4 regions of the Staphylococcus pasteuri genome follow, and region 2 is predicted to be linked to each of the others. Evidence: predicted binding sites of a transcription regulator. Region 2 holds the regulator's gene; each other region holds the start of a gene.
The links. The regulator Rex, encoded in region 2, represses fermentation and respiration genes when NADH is low (regulators of the CRP and FNR family bind a similar motif). The targets are predictions, from matches to a motif close to TTGTGAAATATTTCACAA.
Positions count from the first base shown of each region.

Region 1 (3,223 bases), on a different contig from region 2:
GTCTTCTATTAGAGTGAGGAGAGAAGAATTGTTGAATTAAATACGTATTCGCACCGTGAATTTCTACACCATCGAATCCCGCTTCAATTGCTCTACGAGTTGCTTCGCCAAAGTGATTAATCATTTGTTCTATTTGTGATGTAGTCATTTCACGCGGTGTTGCAGCATCAGGTCGCAATGCAGTAATTGGACTTGCGGAGATTGGCTGTTCTCCTTCATTTAATTTTGGATTAGCCATACGACCGGCATGATAAATTTGTAGAATTGCTTTTGATCCTTTGTCTTTAATCGCTTGTGCTAATCTTGCTAGACCTTTAACCTTTTCATCTGTGTCAACACCAATAGCACCCGGGAATCCACGTCCATGATCTTCAACAAAGCAACTTTCTACAATAATTGCAGCTGCGTCACCTGAACGGTATTGATAGTAATCTATCATTTCTGAAGTCACACTACCGTCAAAATAGCCAGCTTGAATTGTCATTGGCGCCATTACAATACGGTTTTTCAATTCAGCTCCAGAGTTCAATTTGACAGTATCTAAAATTTCTTTATTCATAAGTCATCCTCCTGATAAATTGTGATTATTTTCACATGTGTATTTAAAAATATAATACTCATTTAGAGTATTTAAATTACATATTTTTTTTGCATAGAAATTCTTGAAGTTGAGACGATGTCGCCATCACGTTTAACAATGACACCTTCAATACCATCTATTTGATTAAGTAGTTCAATATTTTGTGATGCTTGCCCAAAACTACAAATCGTAGTCCATATCTCGCAGTCCACAGAATGATCAGATACGATGGTTACACTAGCAATATCATTATTAACTGGGTATCCCGTTTTACTATCTAATATGTGATGATACAATTGATGATCTTTTATAAAATAGCGCTCATATATACCTGAAGTCACAACAGATTGTTGCTGAATGTCTAAAACTGCAAGTGGATTACTATTCTTATAAAAAGGATTACGAATACCTACCTTCCAACTTCTTGATGTTGGTGTATTTTCACCAATCGTAATCACGTTACCACCAAAATCAATAATCCCTGAAGTTACACCATGATTAATGAAAAATGTTTGAAGTTGATCAGCAAAATACCCTTTTACAAGAGCGCCTAAATCAATCTCCATACCTTTCTTAGTTAAATAAACTTCATTTGTTGCTTCATTCAATTCTAGATTTTCAGGATTCGTTAACGTTATCGCATATTGAATGTCTTGTTCATTCGGCTTTTTAGCATCTTCAAAACCAATTTTCCAAAGTTTAACTAAAGGGCCTATTAAGATATTCATTTTTTGATTAGAAGTTAATGTTGCATGATAACCTAGCTGAATCATTTTAAATATTTCATCACTAGTTACTACTGGCCTTATACCAGCCATTCGGTTAATTTTCATTAAATCTGAGTGCTCGTCATTAGCACTAAATTGTTTTTCCCAAGTATGAATTTTGGACTCGGCTTGAGATAAAATTGAATCTGGTTGATTGTGATTAATTGATAAGCGAATCACCGTCCCCATTGCATTAATTATGACGTTTTTCAATTTATCCCCTCCTGAAATATATTTTGATAGCGTTTACAAAAAGTGCTAAAAAAATATAAAATTTAGAAATATTGCTAACTAATTCTATTTCCAAGTTCATACTACCATAAATACACAAAAATAGTTAAAATATGATAAATGTTCACAATTAAAACACACTTTAAAAATAAACTTAATGATTATTAAATTATTTTTTATATTTTGATAAATAATTAACAATTACTTCAAATTTTATTAAAAATGGACATATCAAATTCTGCTTTGATATGTCCATAATTTGAAGGGTATTTTATGGGGTATAATATAGTTTTTTATAGCGTGATTGGAATTTTTCCTTTGAAATTAACGTATTGATATGCCATTTTGACTGCTTCATCATCTGGTGGTTCAACATTTTCTAATTCGTACGGAATGCCTAAATTTTTCCACTTGTGTACTCCGAGTTGGTGATAAGGTAAGATTTCAAATTTTTCAACATTATCTAGCGAATTGATAAATTCACCCAATTTAATTAAATCTTCTTTATCATCTGAAATTCCTGGTACTAGAACGTGTCTTATCCATATAGGTTGCTTCATATCTGAAAGCTTACGTGCAAATTTAAGAATATGTGTATTCGGTTTGCCTGTTAATTTAATATGTTTTTCATTATCGATATGTTTAATGTCTAAAAGCATGAGATCTGTATATTTTTGTAATTCATCAAAGTGACGATTAAACGCTATTGTATCGTTAACACATCCAGCAGAAGTATCAAGACATGTGTTTATTCCATTAGCTTTTAACTCTTTAAATAATGCTTCTAAAAATGGCATTTGTAGCAATGGTTCGCCACCACTAACTGTAACTCCTCCACCTGAGGCGTCAAAGTATGGCTTATAAGGCAATACTTCATTTACCATTTCATCTACTGTCACTTCTCTTGATGGCTCATTAATTTTCCATGTATCTGGATTATGACAATATAAACATCTTAATAAACAACCTTGTGTGAATAATATATATCTAATTCCTGGTCCGTCTACTGTACCCATACTTTCAACGGAGTGTAAGTGTCCTTTAAGCATTTTGCTCCCACCTTATTTTCTACATTTGTTCGTGGAATGTACGAGAAATAACATCCAATTGTTGTTCACGAGTTAATTTAATAAAGTTAACTGCATAGCCAGATACACGAATTGTTAATTGTGGGTATTCTTCAGGATGATCCATTGCATCTAGTAATGTTTCTCTATTAAATACATTGATATTTAAGTGATGGCCATGTTGCATAGCGTAACCGTCTAGCATACTTGTTAAGTTTTTGTTTTGTGATTCTTCTTCTTTACCTAGTGATTTTGGAACAATACTAAATGTATTTGAAATTCCATCTTTACAGCAATCATAAGGAATTTTAGCTACAGAACTTAATGATGATAATGCACCTTTTTGGTCGCGTCCATGCATTGGGTTAGCACCTGGTGCAAATGGTTCTCCAGCTTTACGTCCATCTGGTGTATTACCTGTTTTCTTACCATATACAACGTTTGAAGTAATCGTTAATACACTCATTGTATGTTCTGAATCACGATATGTTTTATGGCTACGTAATTTTGTCATAAAGCGTTCTACCAAGTCTACTGCAATATCATCTACACGGCTGTCGTTGTTACCATATTTAGGG
Region 1 covers NZ_JAUOQO010000001.1:410,394-413,616, forward strand. The annotation lists gene Q4528_RS01865 (NADH-dependent flavin oxidoreductase) at 1-559, opposite strand, end outside; gene Q4528_RS01870 (FAD:protein FMN transferase) at 631-1,560, opposite strand; gene pflA (pyruvate formate-lyase-activating protein) at 1,872-2,627, opposite strand; gene pflB (formate C-acetyltransferase) at 2,647-3,223, opposite strand, start outside.
Region 1: the regulator Rex is predicted to act here: its motif matches at 1,762-1,779, upstream of Q4528_RS01870 (FAD:protein FMN transferase).

Region 2 (3,223 bases):
TTGTTTTTTTATCTGGTAAACGCCATTTAAATTCTTTAGAACCTTTTGCGGCAATATAAGATCCTAAGAATATACCAATAACCAGCAATACTCCCCAATCTACGAATTTTGTATTACCACTTATTAGAAAGTTTACGATATTTGAAGATGGTGTAGTAATACCTAAGCCATGATTTCTACCTGTTGAACTACTCATTGGCCATGCTAATAAAGCGATTAATCCTACTGCGATTGCAGCTGCAAATGGGTGATATCTTTTTTCAAATAGATAATGTCTTAAGCCTGTATATTTTTGTTTTAATTTTGGTACTGCAACTTTAGGTTTTCTAAGCGTTTTAGTAACAAAATAAATTGTAATGATAGCCAATATTACAATTAAAATCCAATGTGGAATGTGTAATGTTTCGGACATACTCGCATTTACATTTGTAGGCTTATTAATGAAATTTAATACTGGTGAAAGAATACCTGTTTTAGTAATTGCACTTGTTAATGCATATAAAATAAGTGCTATCCAGCTACCAATTAAACCTTCTCCTGCACGATAATATGTTCCTGTAGCACATCCTCCGGCTAATACAATTCCAATTCCAAATACAAAGGAACCTATTACTGTACCAATTACTGGAAAAGTATGGGATGGCACAGTAAGTAATCCTAAACTAGTTAATATGAGTAAACCAATACTTTGTACTGAGATTGCAATGAGTAAAGCGTAAAACATTTTATTACTCTTTTGTACATACATATCTCTAAATCCACCGGCTAAACAAAATCGGGTTCTTTGCATAACGAAACCTAACAAAAGTCCAACAATTAAACCACTAATTATCATCCAAATCATTTTATCACTCTTTTCCGATAAGTTTACTAGGTATTATATCCAATTAAGTATTCTTTTTCAAGATTATAATTTAATATTTCATTATTAAATTAATTCTTTTTGTTCAAAGCTCATAAAAAAACACACCCTATCTATTGATAAGATGTGAACTAGCTATTATGATTGCAGATCATCTATTTGTTGAACAAGCTCTTTTAATTCATTAGCTTTCAAATGACTAAATTTAAACCATTCATTTCTATAATATATAAGTAATTTATAACCTAATAAGCCTTTTCTGACTTCATAACGAATCATTTGCTTTACATTAATTTCTAAATTGAGTGGATTATGATTTGTATAATATGATTTAAATACTATCGTTTGCTCTGACAAAACTAACTTACCAGGTATGTATATTAATGAAGGTAGATGTGCTTTATAAGTACATCCCACTTCTAATATTGATTTATTAGTCATTTCACAGCCTCCTAAATCATATTTTTATTAATCATAATTTCTCATAAAGAATAACAATGATTGTAATTCAATACCTAAATCAATATGATGCACTTGTACATCTTTAGGGGTGTTAAGTCTTGCTGGCGTGAAATTCATGATTCCTTTAACACCAGATTCAACAAGTTCATCTACTACAGTTTGTGCTACATGTTCAGGTGTAGTTAAAATAACTACATCAATATCCAAGCTTTTTAGTGTTTCCTTAATAGTTCTGCTATCTTTAATTACTACTTTTCCTACTTGTTCGCCTATAACATTTTTATCTACATCAAATGCTTCAGTAATAGACATTTCATCATGTATAGAAAAGTTATACGTTAATAGCGCTCGACCTAAATTACCTACGCCGACTATAGCAATTTTAATATCATTACTTCCGTTAATTTCCTTTTTGAAGAATTCAATTAAACTATCAATATTATAACCGTATCCTTTTTTACCTAATTCTCCAAAATATGAAAAATCCCTACGAATCGTAGCTGAATCTATTTGTAATGCTTCACTAATCGTTTTAGAATTAACACGATCGATTCCTTTACTTTTTAAATTACTTACAAATCTATAATATAATGGTAAACGTTTTAAAGTTGCTCGAGGAATTTTAACGTTACTTGCCATTTTATAAGTCTCCCTTCGACGCTATAACTGGTACAATTATTATTAAATCAACGCAAATATGTTTGCGATAATAAAATTTCAAATAATTGTTTACAATGAATACTTGCTAATTATACATTAATAAAATTTAAAAATAAATATCCTAGTTTCAAGACATGACTTAATACTGTAAAATAAAGAATAATATGATTAACAAATTTTTAAACATATCAAACTATATTAATAGTTTATAATGATATCGCTAATATAGAAAGGTGAAGTCGGATGATACTTTTACAACTTAATGACATATCTAAATCGTTCGATGGTGAAGATATCTTTACTAACGTTGATTTTGAAGTTAAAACTGGTGAACGCATAGGTGTAGTTGGCCGAAATGGTGCTGGTAAGTCAACGCTTATGAAAATTATAGCAGGTACTGAAGATTATGATAGTGGTCATATTTCAAAAATTAAAAATCTTAAAATCGGCTATTTAACTCAACAAATGACATTAGACTCAAATGCCACTGTTTATGAAGAGATGTCGAAACCATTTGAACATATTAAAAATATTGAATCCCTTATTAAAGAAGAAACTGATTGGTTAGCTAAGCATGCTGGAGATTACGATACACCAGACTATCAATTACATATGGAAAAATATGAATCTCTATCTAATCAATTTGAACAACTTGAAGGCTATCAATATGATAGTAAAATTAAAACAGTCCTTCACGGTTTGAATTTTAATGAAGAAGATTTTGATAAGCCTATTAATGATTTTAGTGGTGGTCAAAAAACAAGATTATCACTTGCACAAATGTTACTTAATGAACCTGATTTGCTATTACTAGATGAACCTACTAACCACCTTGATTTAGAAACAACAAAATGGTTAGAAGATTATTTAAGATACTTTAAAGGTGCAATTGTCATAATCAGTCATGACAGATATTTCTTAGATAAAATCATTACTCAAGTTTATGATGTAGCCCTAGGTGAAGTAAAACGCTATATAGGTAACTATGAACAATTTATACAACAAAGAGATAAATATTATGAAAAACGTATGCAAGAATATGAAAAACAACAAGAAGAAATTAAACGACTTGAAACGTTTGTTGAAAAAAATATTACACGTGCATCTACAAGTGGAATGGCAAAAAGTCGTCGTAAAACATTAGAAAAAATGCAACGCATCGACAAGCCTATGATTGATGCTAGAAGTGCTAATATTCAATTTGGTTTTGATAGAAATACTGGTAATGATGTTATGCAT
Region 2 covers NZ_JAUOQO010000008.1:91,808-95,030, forward strand. The annotation lists gene Q4528_RS10065 (YeeE/YedE family protein) at 1-844, opposite strand, end outside; gene Q4528_RS10070 (hypothetical protein) at 1,001-1,303, opposite strand; gene Q4528_RS10075 (redox-sensing transcriptional repressor Rex) at 1,331-1,963, opposite strand; gene Q4528_RS10080 (ABC-F family ATP-binding cassette domain-containing protein) at 2,228-3,223, shown strand, end outside.

Region 3 (3,223 bases), on a different contig from region 2:
AACATAACTAAATTGAGTATTGCACGATAAATAGTATCTGAATTGAACCAATGGTTTACGCCAGCGCCCATAATAATCATTGAACGACCTTCAGTATCAATAGCATTTTGTGCAAATTCTTTAGCTACTTGAGTGACTAAATTACTTTTAATACCTGTTATTTCTTGTTGCCATGCTGGAGTATATTTAGAATCTTTATCTTCATAACTATCTGCTTCTAAATCATGGTTAAATCGACGTACGCCATATTGACTTGCCATTAAATCAAATACTGTTGTGATATATGTTTCTGTTCCGTCAGCTAAAGTGACTTTTTTAGTAGGAATAGGTCTTTCAAATATTCCATCACCATTACTATCAAAATATGGAAATTGAATTTGCTGTAATTCATATTCACTATCAGCCATGGATAATGAAGGATCTATTTTGTTTCCTTCATCATCTTCTAATTTAAGATTCCATTGTTTGCCTTCTTCCCATCTTTGTCCCATTGTGCCGTTAGGTACTGTTAACTCATTTGAAATTTCATCAAAAATTAATGGTTTCCATTCCCCATTTTCAGTTTGTTGACCTAAATCAGTAGCTCTTAAAAATCTGCCTGCTTTAAATCCATTTTCATCTTTATCTAACATCAATACGAAAGGCATATCAGTGTATTGTTTAGCGTAATCGATGAAACGTTGGTTTGGTTTGTTTATATAATATTCTTGTAAAATGACGTGTGTCATTGCTTGCGCCACTGCTGCATCTGTACCAGGATTAGGCGCTAACCAATTGTCCGCAAATTTAACGTTCTCTGCATAATCTGGTGCTACAGAAATAACTTTAGTACCTTTATATCTAACTTCTGTCATAAAGTGAGCGTCCGGTGTACGTGTTAAAGGTACATTTGAGCCCCACATAATAATATATGATGCGTTATACCAATCACTTGATTCAGGTACATCAGTTTGTTCTCCCCAAATCTGTGGAGAAGCAGGTGGTAAATCTGCATACCAATCATAAAAGCTAAGCATTTCGCCGCCGAGTAAATTAATAAAACGTGCACCTGCAGCGTAACTCACCATTGACATTGCAGGTATAGGCGTAAATCCTGCAATTCTATCAGGTCCATCTTTTTTTATTGTGTATAATAATTGAGCTGCTATGATATCAGTAACATCTTTCCAATTAGATCTTACATGGCCACCCATACCTCTTGCAGATTTATACTGTTTAGCTTTTTCTTCATCTTCAACAATAGATGCCCATGCCGCAATTTTATTACCTTGATTTTCTTCTAGTGCTTCTTGCCAGAGTTCTAATAATTTTCCTCTTATATATGGATATTTAACTCTTAAAGGACTATATTCGTACCATGAGAATGATGCTCCTCTTGGGCAACCTCTAGGTTCGTATTCTGGCATATCAGGACCACAGCTTGGATAGTCTGTTTGTTGGTTTTCCCATGTAATAACACCATTTTTAACAAAAACTTTCCATGAACATGATCCAGTACAGTTAACACCATGTGTAGTTCTAACTTCTTTATCATGGCTCCAACGTTCTCGATACATTTTCTCCCATTCTCTGCTTTTACTTTCTAATACTGACCAGTTCCCGTTAAATTTTTCTGTTGGTTTAAAAAAATTCAATCCAAATTTCCCCATATATATCCTCCTACACTAGCAAAGTGATTATCTATGTCCGTTAATTAATTTCGCTACTTTTTCTTATATTCAAATTGTATATTTTTTCACAAACTTTTTATATTAGGGAAAGTCCTAATTGAAGGTATAAATCCCCTATGATTTTTTATAATCTTTCAATATTCTTTTTAATAAAAAAAGACCACCTCTTATTGGTGGCCATACTGAAGTCTAAGACAAAGATATAATGTACTCTCTTTTTATTATTGAGTTAGTCATATTTAGGGCTAGCTCCTAAAGGAACAATATAGAATCTAGACTTTAATAAATTGATGATGATATTGATTTTTGATTTTTTCATATAATTGTTGTTGTGAAATATGGTATTTGTCATTATTTTTCACTTCAATTATGCAACCATATCCTTCATCACTTAATATTTCGCATTTTTCCATTGCTCTTCCTTTTTCCCCTTGGACAATGTAAAAAGGTTGATCCGGTTTACTATCAATTTTAGATTCCACATAGTTAACGATATCTCCAATAATACAAACGCCTGGCATACCTTCAAGTTGATGAGATTTTATCTTTTGTTGAATATCGCTTAATGTTCCAATGATTACTTTTTCATCAAATAAGGAAGCTCGGAAAATAATAGCGATTGGAAAATTGATATCACTGAATTGTTGTATCTGATTTATTATTTTCGGAAGTCGTTTCACTCCCATATATATTGCTAATGTACCTTTATTAAGGAGCGGAGTAATATCCAACTGATTTTCTTGATTATCTTTAAAATGACCTGTTGAAAAAGTTACGTTTTTCGCTAAACTTCTCATCGTCAACCCAATATTCATGGATTGTGCAGCAGCACTTGCAGAAGTTACTCCTGGAACTATTTCAAAATTGATATCTAAATCACTTAGTGTCTCAACTTCTTCATGTAAACGTCCAAATATCGCTGGATCTCCGCCCTTAAGCCTTACAACATGATTGTGTTCTGAAGCTGCCTTAACCATGAGTTGATTAATATTATCTTGTTGAATATGTTTGGTATAAGGTTTCTTTCCTACATCTACAATTTCTATTTCAGGTTTAGCATACTGTAAGATTAATGGATTTACCAATCTGTCATATAGAATAATATCTGCATTTTCTATAAGACGTTGTGCTTTCTTAGTTAGAAAATTAGGATTACCTGGTCCAGCACCTACTAAATATACTTGACCATAGTTACTTACAGACATATGAATATATCTCCATCGATAATTTCCACAGGATAAGTTTCTACACAACCGGTATCTGGTTCTTGCACATTACCAGTAGTTAAGTCTATTTTTTGGTTATGTAATGGACAATAAACAAAATCTCCACTTACTGTGCCTTCTGATAATGGTCCTTGTTTATGTGGACATACATTATTCACTGCAAAAATTTTACCTTCATTCGTTAAAAACAAACCAATTTCTTTATCTTTTACAATTACTTTTTTTCCAATGAGTGGTGTTAATTCATTCAAATTAGAAACTTTAATCTTTTCCATACTTTTCATAACTATACCCTCTCAACTTCAAAGATTTTTTGTGATGCTTTGT
Region 3 covers NZ_JAUOQO010000001.1:63,500-66,722, forward strand. The annotation lists gene Q4528_RS00285 (nitrate reductase subunit alpha) at 1-1,649, opposite strand, end outside; gene cobA (uroporphyrinogen-III C-methyltransferase) at 1,943-2,875, opposite strand; gene nirD (nitrite reductase small subunit NirD) at 2,866-3,180, opposite strand; gene nirB (nitrite reductase large subunit NirB) at 3,183-3,223, opposite strand, start outside.
Region 3: the regulator Rex is predicted to act here: its motif matches at 1,724-1,741, upstream of Q4528_RS00285 (nitrate reductase subunit alpha).

Region 4 (3,223 bases), on a different contig from region 2:
AACAACAATATTCCATAAACCAAAGATGAAAGGCATAGCCATGAAAATAATCATGATAACGCCGTGTGTACTAAATACTTCATTGTAGTGGTTAGATTCTAAGAATGTGTTATCTGGAACAGTTAATTGAGTACGAAGCATTAACGCATCAATACCACCACGGACGAACATTAATACGGCACAGATTAAATACATAACACCGATTTTTTTATGGTCTACGGATGTGAACCATTCTCTATAAAGATATTTCCATAATTTGAAATAAGTAATTACTGCGATAAGGCCGATAACTAAGAATGGTGCACCGATTTGTGCCATCGTAATCATCCAGTTACCTTTAACTAGTAATTGATCCCATGGAAAATTCATTAATGTCCACCTCCATGATCATCATTTTCTTTGTTTTTAGACGCATTACCGTCTTTAGCTTCTTTGGAAATTTTTTCCATTTCCTTAGAATTGTGTTTTTCTTTCTTCTTGAATTCATTGTCGTATTTTTCATTGTTGCCAAGAATCATTGGTGTCATACCGTGACGTTTATAGTTAGCATTTGAAATTGTAACCTTACGAGCTGGTTTGACTGGTTTATCTTTTACGTCTTTATAAAGATCTTTTTCATCAACGAAGTTAGGATCTTTTTGAACGTAATTGTAACGTTTGTATGCGTAGAAGATATACTCAGGATCAGCTGCAGGATCTACGAACGCCATATGCGTACCATTAAACGTTAATTCTTTGTTAGGTGTGCTTGGTAAGATTTGTTTATCAAATGTATCTTGATCTAACGTTTTCTTACTTTGAGCTTTTTTCACCCATTTGTTGAAATCACTTTGGCTTACAGAGTTTACATCAAATGTTTGACGTGAGAAACCTTCACCATTGAAGTTAGAGTTTCTACCTCTGAAAGTACCTGTTTGATCTGCTGTTAATGTCCAATTCATAGTCATACCAGTCATGGCATATTTCTGACCACCTAATTGTGGAATCCAGAAACTTGTCATAGTATCCATAGATTGTAACTTGAATACTACTGGACGATCTTTTGGAATTGTTAACGTATTAACAGTTTCGATGTGTTGATCTGGGTAGGCAAAGAACCATTTGTAACCAGCGCTTACTGCGTAAACCACAAGTGGGTCCTTGTCTTTCTCTGGTGGTTTTTCATAATCGTATAATGTTTTAACAGTTGGAATTGCTAAAGCAATAACGATAATGATAGGTACCACAAACCAAATTGTTTCAATTAAAGAATTGTGGTGCATCTTACCAGATTCATCATTCTTACTATAACTGTACTTAAAGATGAAGAATGCAAACATGGAAAGAACAACGACAACAATAACAAGCATGAAGATAATTGAATAGATGATCAAGAACTTCTGACTACTTGCTACTGGCCCTTTTGCATTAAAAACTTCAATGTTCGAACAACCACTAAGTAAAATTAGGGTTCCGACCATTAGAAGCAAAGACTTAAATTTTGACACTTTTTTTGACCTCCTAATACTACAAATGTAGGGCTTACCACTAATTTTAAGTTATTACACAATATTTACAAGTACCTAGAAGAAAAAAATTATTAATATAAGCCAAAAATTTTAAAAAGTTTGAGATATGACGGGGATTGTAAGATTTGTTAAAATTATGTGTACATTTTGTGAAAAAGGACAAATTTGTGAAAATACAATAAATAAAAGCGTTTTTAGTCTAAAAAAACAATAATTCAGAAAAATAAAAAAAGTTGAGAAATAATCTCAACTTAAGTATCTTGTTATTTAACTTTGATATTTCTAACTGTTGTATTTTGTGCTCCATCTGAATCAGTAACTTTGTATTTAACTTTATATGTACCAGGTTTATTAGTATCAATATCGCCATCGACTTTAATTTTATGAGTTAAATCGCCATCTTCTTTGTCATAAGCACTAATTCCTTTTAATAAATTATAATCTTCGCCTTGTTCAATAATCATATCATTAACACCTCTAAGTTGAGGTTCAGAATTAGTTGTAGCTTCGGCATTTAAATTCGGTGTGACTAAAGTAGCAGATACTCCGATAGCTGATAATGACTGTATTAGTTTGTTCATAAAGTAACCTCCGAATATTAGTCGACTATGATTTATTTATAATATACCTTAATTTTCAGAATAATACATCATACTATAGTCTTAATATACCTGATTGATTAATTATTTAAAACATATAATAAGAAAAAATTTAATTAAGCTTTTGTAAATTGAACGATATGTGAACATTTCTACATTATATTGCATATACAATTAACATAGGATTAGAATGAATATGCAAATTGAATTAATTTTAATTCTAGATTAGTGGGAGTGGAAATTATGTTAAGTGAAAGAGAAAAAGAAGTCGTCAAAGAAACGGTGCCTGTATTGCAGGATAAAGGTACAGAAATTACTTCGAAATTTTATGGTCGTATGTTAAATCAACATCCAGAATTAAGAAATATGTTTAACCAAACAAACCAAAAAACAGGATTACAATCTACTGCATTAGCTCAATCTGTATTAGCAGCAGCTGTAAATATAGATAATCTTGGAGCTATTTTACCTGTAGTTAAAGGAATTGCCTATAAACACTGTGGCTTACAAGTACCACCAGCTGGATATGATATTGTTGGTGAAAATTTGATCGAAGCAATTAAACAAGTTGTTGGTTTAGATGATGATCATGAAATTATCAAAACATGGAAAAAAGCATATCAAGAAATTGCAGATGTGTTTATTTCAGTTGAAAAAGATATTTATGCAGAAATGTTATGGGATGGATTCCAACCATTTAAAGTTGAAACAATTGAAGAAGTTTCTTCTGATATTAAAGCATTTACAGTATCTTCAAAAGACTATGATTTAAGCCAATTTGTACCTGGTCAATATATTACTGTTGATGTAGGTAGTGAAAAAATGCCATATAGAGCAAAAAGACACTATTCAATAGTTAAAGGTGACGAAAATTATTTAACATTTGCAGTTAAACGTGATGTAACTACTGAACATGAAGGTGAAGTTTCTACTATATTACATGACGAATTTAAAGAAGGCGACGACATCAATTTATCTGCACCAGTTGGTCCGTTCCACGTAGTTGAAAAAGACAATAAACAATTATTCTTAGGTTCAGGAATTGGTGTAACACCACTAGTATCTATGTTTAATGAAGTAGTTAATAATGATAGCACTACTCGTTTTGTACAAGTT
Region 4 covers NZ_JAUOQO010000006.1:100,497-103,719, reverse strand. The annotation lists gene qoxB (cytochrome aa3 quinol oxidase subunit I) at 1-369, opposite strand, end outside; gene qoxA (cytochrome aa3 quinol oxidase subunit II) at 369-1,487, opposite strand; gene Q4528_RS08140 (DUF5011 domain-containing protein) at 1,772-2,089, opposite strand; gene Q4528_RS08135 (globin domain-containing protein) at 2,351-3,223, shown strand, end outside.
Region 4: the regulator Rex is predicted to act here: its motif matches at 1,656-1,673, upstream of qoxA (cytochrome aa3 quinol oxidase subunit II).